2 regions of the Glutamicibacter sp. AOP5-A2-18 genome follow, and region 2 is predicted to be linked to the other one. Evidence: riboswitches for the same ligand, from Rfam matches in the RefSeq annotation. Region 2 holds a riboswitch; the other holds the start of a gene.
The links. A riboswitch is a leader RNA that binds a small molecule or an ion and turns the genes downstream of it on or off. The one in region 2 is predicted to bind S-adenosylmethionine.
Positions count from the first base shown of each region.

Region 1: linked by a shared signal. The riboswitch ahead of ACT3RW_RS01385 (ABC transporter ATP-binding protein) and the one ahead of ACT3RW_RS14395 (OsmC family protein) in region 2 are both predicted to bind S-adenosylmethionine.

Region 1 covers NZ_JBQSVW010000001.1:285,423-291,728, reverse strand. The annotation lists gene ACT3RW_RS01395 (LLM class flavin-dependent oxidoreductase) at 1-285, opposite strand, end outside; gene ACT3RW_RS01390 (acyl-CoA dehydrogenase family protein) at 337-1,677, opposite strand; SAM riboswitch class I at 1,693-1,784, opposite strand; SAM riboswitch class I at 2,052-2,154, shown strand; gene ACT3RW_RS01385 (ABC transporter ATP-binding protein) at 2,160-2,969, shown strand; gene ACT3RW_RS01380 (aliphatic sulfonate ABC transporter substrate-binding protein) at 3,051-4,073, shown strand; gene ACT3RW_RS01375 (ABC transporter permease) at 4,080-4,892, shown strand; gene acs (acetate--CoA ligase) at 4,955-6,306, shown strand, end outside.
Region 2 covers NZ_JBQSVW010000001.1:2,992,346-2,998,651, reverse strand. The annotation lists gene ACT3RW_RS14405 (SDR family oxidoreductase) at 1-310, shown strand, start outside; gene ACT3RW_RS14400 (L-idonate 5-dehydrogenase) at 300-1,355, shown strand; gene ACT3RW_RS14395 (OsmC family protein) at 1,441-1,992, opposite strand; SAM riboswitch class IV at 2,025-2,145, opposite strand; gene ACT3RW_RS14390 (DEAD/DEAH box helicase) at 2,260-5,499, shown strand; gene ACT3RW_RS14385 (MarR family winged helix-turn-helix transcriptional regulator) at 5,515-5,958, opposite strand; gene ACT3RW_RS14380 (NAD(P)-dependent oxidoreductase) at 5,969-6,262, opposite strand.

The DNA of each region.
Region 1 (6,306 bases), 2.7 Mb from region 2:
AGCCATGGCCGAGACCAGCATCATCGGGTCATTAACCGGTGCCTGTGCGCCCGAGCGCAGTGGGGATTCGTTGGTGCCGTTAAAGACATCGTAGGTACCTAGTACGTCGGCAATAAACAGGCCGTCGAACTTACCCTTTTCTAGCACCTTCGCTAGGTGGGTCCAGTAGCCGATGGTGTTGTACGTTGAGGCTTTGTCATCTGGGTGACGCCACAGACCTGGCGACTGGTGCACCACGCAGTTCATGTCGAATGCGTTGAAGAGAATTTCGCGCTTCGTGCTCATAGGTGTTCTCCTTGCCGTGAATCTGTATTGGTGAAATTAGAAATTAGGCGCTTAGGCGCCGTAGTTTTGGTGGTTGCTGTCTTCGCCGGTGACCAAGAGACGTTGAGGCTGAACCGCATTGATTTCGTAGTCCCCCACGATGCGCGCCTTGTACATGGCCGGGTTGTGGGTGGCGATGGTTCGTGCGTTACGCCAGTGCCGATCTAGGTTGCACACAATGCTGGTTGATGAGGCCCCTAAACCGTCAAAGAGTTTGCTGGTTGCTCCGAGCACCAACGGTTGCACGATGGTCTGGGCGCGGTTAGCCGATAGTTCACAGACCGCGTAGCGTTCCTCGTCGTTCAGTCCTGGGTCTACCAGTGCTGCTTCAACTTCTAGTACTGCGCCAATCACTACCGAGTCGACGGCGAAGGACTCTGCTGAGACTTCGCCGACCAGCTGAAGTACCTGTGGTTCGCGGTAGGCAGGAACGCCTGTGCCGGTGGTGAAGATACGGGTACGGTTCTGGACCGACTGGCGCAGATCGTTCAGCGCGGCGCGGGCAATACCTGCTTGCACTGCGGTGAGGACCAGCTGGTAGATCGCAGCTTCGGAGTCGTTAGTTGCCTGTGGGATAAAACAGTCCACGGGCACCTGATGGAACTCGGTGGTGCCGGTACCGGTCAGCCCCTGACCAAACCCATCCCAATCGTCAAGGATTTTTACGCCACTGCGTTGGGTGGAAACGACGGCAATCTGCCGGCCAGCCTTTTCTGGATGGGCCACTGCCACTGCGGTCCAGTCGGCAAAGATGGTGCCGGTGCAGTAGTACTTTTCACCGTCAACTAGCCAGCGGCCATCAGACTCGGTGACCTTGGTGTTCAGCGTACCTAGTGCGTTGCCGCCACGTTCGGTGTACGCATTGCCGACAATCTGACCGGCAGCAATACGGGTAACCCACTTGTTGCGCAGCTCTTGATCTTCAAGAATCAGAATGCTCTCCACAAAGGCGATGTGTGCTCGCCAGAGCTGGCCAACATGGGAATCAGCCTCGGAAAGTTCAATCAGCAGGCGGAACACGTCAACCAGACGTGCGCCGTAGCCGCCCTCAGAAACTGGAATGCGCAGCGCACCAAAGCGGTCGCGGTTCAGCAGGCCTACCTGTTCAAAAGGTAGCACGCGGTTGCGATCGCGGTCCCGTGCGGTCGACGCGATCTGAGCGAATACCGGACGGAAAATTTCAGCCAAACGGTCATACTGTTCGTCCGCGCCCGGACCGGGAGTGACTTTGAGTAGTTGCCGCGTAGACAGTTGCTCTTCGAAGTCATCTAGTCCCATGGCGCTAGCCTGCGAAGGATCGCTGAGCTGGTTGAAGTCCAAACCGGAAGTGTTCGGCGACTCGCCAAATGACATTGAAGTCCTCAATTCTTTCCATCGGTCCTGGCGGTAGCACCGTCCCGCGATTCGGGTGGTTGCTGCGGCGTCGTCGAGCCAGATCTCTCAGCCGCTCTGGATGGGTTGTCATTCATTTGTAGCCGTAACAAAGCAATCATTCCAAGCCACGAAGTCACATTTCATTGTTCAGACCAGGTGGCTTGACAGTTGCGTTGCACAGTCAATGACGCGTCATATCGAAGATGACTTGCCAAGAATCCCCAACTATCGATTAAACAGCCTTCTAATGAAATAAATAACGAAATAACCCGCGCATGTGACGTAGTTATCGAAGATTTTTCATGTTACGCAAGATTTGCTTTCAAATCGTTCGAAAGCCTGTAATGGACACGTAACCATCCCGAGCGGCCGAGAGATCTGGCTCAGTGACGCCGCAGCAACCACCTATGGATGACACACTCCATAGGCCGGTGCTACCGCCAGGACCGATGGAGATGATCATGGCTCTTAGCCTTGCACTGCCTCAAGCGCACACCTCGACCGCTTTAGACGTGGAATTCAGCAATGTTTCGCGCACCTTCACCACCAAAAGTGAAAGCCGCGCGGTCCTCAGCGATATCAACTTGCAGATCCCCGCGGGCCAAGTTGTTGCGATCCTTGGAGCTAGCGGCTGCGGCAAGTCCACACTGCTTCGCGCGGTCTCCGGGTTGGACCAACCATCCACCGGATCCATCCGTACCGGAAAACGCAACGTAGATGGCATCAACGAACTATGTGCGGTCGCATTTCAGGAACCACGACTACTACCGTGGCGATCGGTCCGAGAAAATATCGCTTTGGGCCTCGCGCCAGGTACCAGCAAGGCCGACGGTGCTGAACTGATTGATGAATTAATCGAGCTGACCGGGCTCAGCCACGCGACAGATCTTCGCCCGCGCGAAATTTCAGGTGGTATGGCTCAGCGCGTCTCGCTGGCTCGTGCCTTGGCACGGCGCCCTGGAGTGCTGCTACTTGATGAACCCTTCGGCGCACTGGACGCTTTGACGCGGCTGAAAATGCAAGATCTATTGCTCTCCATCCATGCTTCCTTCCCCACCACAATTCTTATGGTCACCCACGACGTGGACGAGGCGTTGACCTTGGCTGACCGAGTCATCGTCCTGGGACGTGAGGGTCAAGATACCGCGGCCACCGTCATTAAAGAACTCTCAATGAGCGCTTCTCATCCTCGCAAACACAACGAAGATCAGTTCATCGCTCACCGCGCAGGATTGCTTCGACTTCTTGGTGTGGACCCGACTAACCATTGACGTTTAACACCGATTCCCCCTGATCTACTCCATCAGCGACATAGCTGTCGCTTACCCGCACGCACAATTTAGAGGATTATTATGCTTTCGCACCGCTTCACTCGACGTACCGCACTTGCCACCGCAGCACTGTTGATCGGGGCTACTGCCCTGACCGGTTGCGCCGGAGAAAACGCTACGGCCTCAGGATCAGATAAGACCCTGTCCATTGACTTCGCCACCTACAACCCGCTGAGCCTGGTCATCAAAGAAAAAGGTTGGCTCGACGACGCCGCTAAGGATCAAGGCGTCAAGGTGGAATGGGTTCAGTCCGCTGGCTCTAACAAGGCCAATGAAGCATTACGTGCTGACGCAGTGAATGTTGGCTCCACCGCAGGATCCGCCGCTTTGTTAGCCCGGTCCAACGGTTCACCGATCAAGACTATCGACCTGTATTCGCAGCCAGAATGGGCCGCTCTGGTGGTTGCTAAGGACTCCAAGATCAAATCGGTGAAAGACCTCAAGGGCAAAACTGTGGCCGCCACTAAAGGCACCGATCCTTACTTCTTCCTGCTTCAAGCACTAGAGCAGGCAGGTCTGAGCGAAAAGGACATCACCGTACAGAATCTGCAACACGCGGACGGTCGTACCGCGTTGGTCAACGGTTCGGTTGACGCTTGGAGCGGACTAGATCCCATCATGGCCGCAGCCGAACAAGACGGTGCGAAGCTGCTGTATCGCAACCTAGATTTCAACACCTACGGTGCACTTAATGCTCGCGAAGACTTCATCAAGCAGAGCCCCGAACTAGCCCAGCTGGTCGTTGACTCCTACGAGAAAGCACGCGAATGGTCGGGCAAGCATCCAGAAGAGACCGCCAAGATCTTGGCTGATGTTGCCGGTCTAGATCCTAAGGTTGCCGCCACTGTCATCGAAGAACGTTCCAACTTGGACGTATCGGCCGTTCCCGGAACCGAGTACACCAAAGTCTTGAAGACTATCGCGCCCACCTTGGTCGCCAGCGGCGATGTCTCCAAGCAGGAATCCGTAGACGAGGCCCTAGCAACTTTGGTTGATGACCAATTTGCTACCAAAGCTGACCCAACCAAAATTTCCGGAGAGTAGTCAGCAATGAGCACCACCGTCTCCACGAGAAATCCGAAGAAGGCTAAATCCGGAGTCTCTGCCACCATCTTGCGCGCTCCACACTGGTTGTTATCCCTGATCTTGCCGGTTATTGTTCTGGTGATCTGGCAGGTCGTGACGTCCACTGGAATCGTCGCTCCTTGGACTTTGCCCACCCCCACTTCTGTAGTCACTGCAGCAGTTGAGCTATTGCGTGACGGAGATCTTGGCAAACACATTGGCATTTCCACGCAACGTGTATTGCTTGGATTCTTCTTTGGTTCCTTGCTCGGTCTACTGCTTGGCGCACTGGTCGGCCTGTCCAAATTGGCTGATGCTCTGTTGCGTTTGAGCATTAGTGCGTTGCGTGCGGTGCCATCCTTAGCATGGGTCCCGCTGCTGGTGCTGTGGATGAAAATGGGTGAAGACTCCAAAGTCACCCTAGTGATCATTGGTGCATTCTTCCCCGTCTTCACCACCGTGGCCTTGGCTCTTCGTCATGTGGATGCCCAGCTGGTAGAAGCCGCCCGATCTTTCGGGCTGAACGGAATCAAGTTGCTGCGTACGGTGCAGCTTCCTGCGGTGGTGCCTTCGATTTTCTCCGGGCTGCGCCTAGCCCTAGCGCAGTCTTGGCTCTTCCTTGTTGCCGCTGAATTACTCGGCGCTTCGATGGGTCTGGGCTTCCTGCTGACTGATTCGCAGAACAACGGCCGACTGGACCGACTGATCATGACCATCATCTTGTTGGCCATCTTCGGAAAAATTACCGACGCCCTGCTCTCGATAGCAGAACGCTGGGCCATTAAACGTTGGACCTAAGAGTTCCCGCTGTCCCAATTCAACTTCGCCAACCAAAAAACACATCAAGGAAATTTTCTGTCATGACCATCGAATCGGCATCCACCTCAACGCTGGCCTCAGAGGAAGCACGCCAAGCATTCTGGGACGAAGCGGCAAACCTCCTCGATTGGGATACCAACTGGCACACCACTAGCCAAATCGTCCCAGCCGACGCAGCTGCCAAGCGTGGTCCAGAAATCTCGTGGTACTTAGGTGGCCAACTCAACGCTGCGGTCAACTGCGCTGACCGCCACGTCGCTGCTGGCCGCGGAGACAAAGTCGCGCTGTACTTTGAAGGCGAACCCGGTGACCGACAGACCGTCACCTACAAAAACCTGCAAGAGCGCATCAGCCAAGCAGCCAATGCTTTGGAAGCTCTGGGTGTAGTCAAGGGCGACCGTGTCGTTATCTACCTGCCGGTGTTGATTGAAACTATCGTCATCACCCTGGCCTGCGCGCGCATCGGAGCCATTCATTCATTGGTCTTCGGTGGCTTCTCGGCCGAAGCGCTGAAGTTCCGAGTAGAAGACACCAAGGCCAAAGTACTGGTCACCACCGATGGCCAGTACCGACGTGGCACCACAGTTGCGGTTAAGGCCAATGCCGATCAGGCGGTCTCCGGTGAGAACAATATCGAGAAGGTCTTGGTCATTCGCCGCACCGGCGATGAGATCCCTTGGACCGAAGGCCGTGACGTGTGGTGGCACGAGGCCGTAGAGACCCAGTCCACCGAACATCAGGCACAGTTCTTTGATTCAGAAACGCCGCTGTTCATCATGTACACCTCCGGCACCACTGGCCAACCCAAGGGTTTGGTTCATACCACCGGCGGTTACCTGACCCAGGCAACCGCGAGCTACAACTTGCTCTTCGCCAACCCTGATGCGTCCCAGCGAGACAACGACGTGCACTGGTGCACTGCTGACTTGGCGTGGGTTACCGCGCACACCTACGAGATCTACGGTCCGCTGTCTAACGGCGTCACCCAGGTGATCTACGAGGGTGTGCCCAATGCGCCGCACCCGGGACGACACTTTGAAGTGATTGAACGCTACAAGGTCACCAGTTACTACACCGCACCAACCTTGGTTCGCTCGCTGATGGGTTGGTTCCCAGAAGGTATTCCAGCCAAATACGATCTGTCCACCATCAACATTGGCGGCACCGTGGGCGAGGCTGTTAACCCCGAAGCGTGGAAGTGGTTCCGCGAACAGCTCGGCCGCGACACCACTGCGGGTCTGCCCATGGTTGATACCTGGTGGCAGTCCGAATCCGGAGCTACCATCCTCTCCCCGTTGCCCACCGATGACTACTTCAAGCCAGGGTGCGCCGCTCGCGCCCTGCCCGGAGTCAGCGTAGATATCGTGGATGCTCAGGGGAACAGCGTTGAGCC
Region 2 (6,306 bases):
ACCCACCATTTCTGCGTACACCGCGGCCAAGGGCGGCCTGCGCAACCTCACCCGCGCGATGACCGCAGAATGGGCCGGAGCCGGTTTGCAGATCAACGGCATTGCCCCGGGATACATCCACACCGAGATGACCCAAAACCTGGTGGATGACGAAAAGTTCAACTCGTGGATTCTTGGCCGCACCCCGGCTGCTCGCTGGGGCACCGTCGCAGATTTGGCGGGCCCGGCAGTATGGCTAGCCTCCGACGGGTCGAACTACGTCAACGGCCAGACCATCTTCATCGACGGAGGTATGAGCGTTGTCGTCTAATACCTTGACCAACAGCACCGTGGCCGTGGTGGCTCACGCTGCAGGGGATCTGCGGGTCGAGCAGATCGCCGTGGCAGAACCAGCAGCTGATGAAGCACGTATAGCCATTGCCTTTGGTGGTATCTGCGGGTCAGACCTGCACTACTGGAGCCATGGCGCCGCCGGGGAATCCATCCTTAAAGCACCTATGATTCTGGGCCACGAAATTGTTGGCACGGTCATCCAAGCTGCAGCTGACGGCACCGGTCCACAAGCTGGCACCAACGTGGCCGTTCACCCAGCCACCCCGGGGGAAACCGGCGAGGCCTACCCCAGCGAACGCCCGAACCTTTCCCCAGGCTGCACCTACCTGGGTTCGGCCGCACGCTATCCCCACACCGAGGGTGCCTTTGCTCGTGAAGTGAACCTGCCCGCCCGGATGCTTCGCGCACTGCCTGCAGGACTTTCACTTGAAGATGCAGCACTGGCAGAACCGGCGGCCGTCGCCTGGCACGCGGTGTCTCGCGCTGGAGAAATTAAAGGCAAACGCGCCTTGGTAATTGGCGCGGGTCCGATCGGTGCGCTGGCTATCGCTGTGCTCAAGCGCGGCGGAGCAGCAGAGATCATTGCAGTGGATATGCACGAGAAACCGTTAGAGATCGCCCGGGAACTGGGTGCCACCGCTACCTTGCGCGCCGATGATACCGAGGCGATTGCCAAGGTCGCAGCGGACGTGGTCATTGAAGCCAGCGGTAACTACCGTGGGTTGGCTTCAGCCGTTCGCGGAGCGGTACGCGGCGGTCGAGTAGTAATGGTCGGACTGCTACCCACCGGCGAGCAACCAGCACTGATCTCATTGGCCATCACCCGCGAGCTAGAACTGGTCGGTTCCTTCCGCTTTAACGACGAAATCGACCAGGTGCTTGCAGCTCTGGCTGATGGATCCTTACAGATCTCCGCCGCGGTCACTCACCAGTTCCCGGTGGACCAAGCATTACAAGCTTTTGAAACGGCCAAGGATTCGGCCAGCTCAGGCAAAGTACTGCTGGATTTTCGTAGCGAATAAGCGCAACTAGCAAGATCACGCGCTCGTGGCGGTGGCCCCATAATTATGGGGCCACCGCCACGAGCGGTTTTAGAGCAAGATCGTATTAGTTCGCGCCAGCGATATGCACCGAGGTGCTGACCGGGACCGGATTGGTGAACAGATCTAGCACTGGGCAGTGAGCATCCACAGCCTGGCGTAGTTCTTCATAACGCTCGGCGGATTCAGGACCAGCGATGTGCACCTGCAAGTCCACGGAGGAGAAGCCCGGACGAATTGTTTCATCAATGCCAAACAGGCCACGAACATCAAGCTGGCCATCAGCGGTGATCTGCACATCATCTACTTGGATGCCCAAGTTTTCCGCGTACAGACGGTAAACAACTACTTGGCAGGAAACCAACGCTGCCAAGGCATATTCCACCGGGCTGGCCGCGATGTCGCTGCCTCCCAGTGCAGCTGGTTCATCAACGGTAAAGCTGTGCTTGCCGGCCCTGATGTTACTGGCAACAGAGCCGAAGCCTTCGCCACGAACACTAAACGTGAGTTGTGCGCTCTGTGGGGCTGCCGAAATGCGTTCACCCCACCCAGCGTCAGCTTCTTGCAAACGCGCAGAACGGTCTTCGGCTACGGAAAGTTTCTTGGTTGTGGTAGGCATAAGAGGTGTTCCCCTTTTCTGACGCAAGGGTGCGCCATCGTTTACGCTTCTTGACTCTCAAGATGCGTCGAATCTTCACCTGGGGCACCCCGCACAATGACTAGAGGGTTGCCGTCCACTCAGCCAGGGCCGTAGTGAGTGGAACTCGTGATTCAGTGATTCATTTTTATCCTTGAGTACCGCTGCGAGTAAAGCATTCGCTTAACTTTTCGTCATTACGAAGCTGTCGGTAACCGTCGATAGGATGGAGGGTAGCAACCGGCTCTATTGCGTACACAACGATTGGCGGATATGGAATACCAGCTGACTATCAAAAACTTGGACTTGGTACTGGACCAGGACACGTTGGAGATTGGTGCGTTCTACTATCAGTCGGGAAAGGTCTCGCACGTTGAACGCCACGTTGAAGCCGGTCTTACTCAAGTGCGCGGACAGGTGCTCGGCGCGCAGGTGAACGCAACCTTCCGATTTGAAGCGCAAGGGATTTCATTTGAAGGTGGTTGCAGCAAACACCCCACCAGTACTCGCTGCGAAGAAGTCGCCGCGTTATTGATTGAAACCATTAACGAAGATGATGAGCCTCTGTACGTTACCGACGGTGCGGTGCGGCCGCATGACTGGCAACGTCAAGCGGTGCCGCAGTGGGAACGTAGTCTTAACCGCCTATTGCCCGTCATTGATGATGAACCGGACGTCGCCCAAGAGCCGCTGGGCCTCATTCTAAAAATCGTCAGCGAACCACGCTACGGCAGCGATGATGTCCTGACCCTTCAGGCCCGTCCGGCGCGACAAGGTACCAAGAGCCCATGGATTCAGACAGGAGTGAGCTGGAAGTCTGTGGCCTTTGACAAGCGGTTCTCCAAAGAACAGCGCCGTGCCATTAGCGAACTAGACCAGCTACGAGAGCAGGCTGAAAAGCAAAAATACGGTTATGTCTGGGACGTCAAAGACTGGATCTCGCTAATGGATTTGCCGGGCAAAGATTTGCTCGAAGCTTTCGTTGCGCTGCAAGCAGCCGGAGTGCAGATCATCAACGGAAGTAGCAACGCCAAGCCCGCTGTGACCTTCAGCCCTGAGCCGGCGAATGCTTTTGTAGATCTGCGCCGTGGTGAAGACGGGTTGACCATGGAGGGGTTCATTTCCGCACCTGATCCACAAGACTCACATGTACTGCCCGTCGGAAATCCACCGACATTTTTGGTGTACTCGGCTAAGCCGTTGGCCAAGGCTAAAGACTGGGGACTGGCAGAATTTGCTGAGCCTGTTTCAGCAGAACTTGCCTCTTTTATTGCTTCTGGAGTTCAGTTCGTTCCAGCAGCAGACGTTCCGCGTTTTGAGGAAAAACATCTGGAACGCATGCGCCACTTGGCCCCGCTGAAAAGCGTCGACGTGAGCTATAAAATTCCTGCCCCTGCTCGTCCCGTCCTGAGGCTGGCTGTATCTAGCAGCCCAGAAGTTGTCGCCCTGCGCTATTCGTGGAAGTACCCGTCCAAGGCGCCACGGCAACGTGGCATCGAGAAGGAAATCCTTGCCTCGATCAAGGACAAGCTTGGAGACGACGCTGCCTTGGGACCGGTGAACTCCTCGGGCATTTTTGAAGATCAAGACCTGAGCATCTCTCAGTCCATCGACTTCTTGGTTTATACCCTTCCGCTGCTCGAAGAGCACCCGGACGTATTGATCGAAGCGCAAAACCGACTGCCCAAGTACCAAATAAATGATGCACCAGCCACCGTTGCCGTTGAAGCCGGAGAAAGCACCGGAGACTGGTTCGACCTTTCCATTGAAGTCACCATTGATGAGGTCAAGGTACCTTTCCCTCAACTACTCGCAGCGCTGACTCGGCATGAGGACTACCTTGTCTTAGATGATCTGACCGTCATTCCCATCGCCGGTGCTGACTTTGCTCAGCTACGTCAGTTGGTCAATGAAGCTGGGGAACTGGGCACAGTTGAAGGCGATACGATTCGCATCCACAAGCTGAGCATCGACTGGTGGCAACAACTGCTGGACTTGGGCATCATTGAAGCTCAGCACAACGCCTGGCTAGAAACCATGAACGAGCTGACCAGTGGCGAGGAACTTGCGCCCGTAGCTCTGCCAGAAAGTTTCAAAGCGAATTTGCGCCCGTACCAGGAGCAGGGACTGGCCTGGCTGAATTTCTTGCGTACCCACTCACTGGGTGGAGTGCTCGCAGATGACATGGGCTTGGGTAAAACGGTCCAGTTGCTGGCCTGTCTGGAGCAAGCGCGCACGGAAAACCCTGATCAAAAGTTCTTGGTTCTTGCCCCGACCTCGGTGGTAGGTAACTGGATCAATGAAGCGCAGCGTTTCGCGCCGAACCTTCGTACGCGGGGGATTAGCTCCACGTCAAAAAAGGCCGGGCAGAGCATCAAGGATCAGTTGGGTGACGCGCAGCTGATTGTCACTAGCTACACGATCTTCCGACTGTCCTATGAAGAGTTTGAAGCTGCCGGATTCTCCGTGATGATCATGGATGAAGCGCAACAGCTGAAGAACCACACCTCAAAGGGCTATAAGCAAGCGCGCCAGTTGCCGGTGCCTTGTAAGTTCGTTGTCACTGGTACGCCGATGGAAAATAATCTCCTTGAGCTGTGGGCTCTGGTTTCCTTGGCTGCCCCTGGACTGTTGGGCGGACAGAAGGCCTTCAAGGATATTTATCAGAAGCAGATTTCCGACGGTGATAAAGAAAGACTCGATCGTCTCAAGAGCCGGTTGCGTCCATTTGTACTTCGACGCACCAAAGAACAGGTGGTTCCGGAACTTCCAGCAAAAACCGAACAGATTCTGGAAGTTGAGCTGGAACCAAGTCACCGTAAGGCCTATGACCGTCGCTTCCAGCGGGTACGACAAGAAGTGCTCGGATTGGTTGATGACGTAGATTCCAACCGTTTCAAGATTTTGCAGTCGCTCACGTTGCTACGCCAACTGGCCTTAGATCCGTCCTTGGTCGGTGAAGGTGACGGCCCGAGCGCCAAGCTTGAGCTACTACGAGAACTGATGGCCGACGCAGTGGCTGAAGGACACAAGATCTTGGTCTTCAGCCAGTTCACCAGCTTCTTGACCAAGGCGCGGGACGTTGCCGTATCGCTAGATATTGAGCACGGTTACCTAGATGGTTCCACTAGTGGAATCAAGCGAAAAGAAATGATCGATGGGTTCAGCAATGGGGACTTCCCGGTCTTCTTCATCTCGTTGAAGTCCGGCGGTTTTGGTATCAACCTCACCGCTGCTGATTACTGCATCTTGTTGGATCCTTGGTGGAATCCGGCTGCGGAAGCTCAGGCCATTGACCGTGCACACCGCATTGGTCAGGAACGACCGGTTTACGTGTATCGTCTGGTCGCCAAGGACACCATCGAGTCCAAGGTGCTGGCCTTACAAGCCAAAAAGACGCAGCTGTTTAATGACGTTTTGGGTGACGAATCGGAGGCTGGTCAGCAGTCTGCCTTGAGCGCTGATGACTTCTTAGCTTTGATGCAGTAGCTTGAATCGTTGTCTTTAGGTCAGCTCTTCGAAACTGATGTTCAGTCGGTGCAACAGCTGTCCAAAGTTTTGTAGTTCGCTAGCTTCCCATTCGGTGAGCTGGCGGCGCAGTTCCTGACGCAGGGTGTTTCCGCTGTCGCGCCACTTGTCTCTAGCCAGTGCCGTGGCAGAGACCAGTTGAGCGCGGCCGTCAGAGGGATCCTGGGTTCGGTTCACTAGGCCCAAGGACTCTAGCTGCTGAACCAGTCGAGAAATAGTTGCCTTATCTAGACGAAGCTTCTCGGCCAAAGTGCCCTGTTGCTGAGCATCTTCGCGGATGACAAGTCCGAGCAGGCGGTAACCAGGCGCTTGCAAGTCCGGGTGGACCGCTTTTGCGCGGCGAACTATCATATCTCGTGCGTGCAAAAGTATGGCAGTGAACTCATCTTCAACCGTCTGCAACAGCGTTTCATCTTGCATAGGAACTATTCTAGGGAGTCGAGGCCACCTCAGGAGAATTTAGTCCTTTGCGCTGTTCAGCTACCGAGGCAAAGTCATTGATATTGGAGCAGATTTCCTTCACCCGAGAAAGAAAAGTTTCTCGCGAGTGCTCCGAATAATGTGGTGTGGCAATGACCAATGGATGCGCAGCCAACCGTTGAGTTAGCACGGGCGCAACGGTGCCTGTCGGGGCGTCCCACCAGACGTCTAATGCTGCTCCGCCAATGAGCTGTTGATCTAACGCGTCAATGAGAGCTTGCGCGTTGATTATCGGTCCACGCAAAACGCTCGACTGGAAGACTCCAGCCGAGCGTATGCGTGAATCAT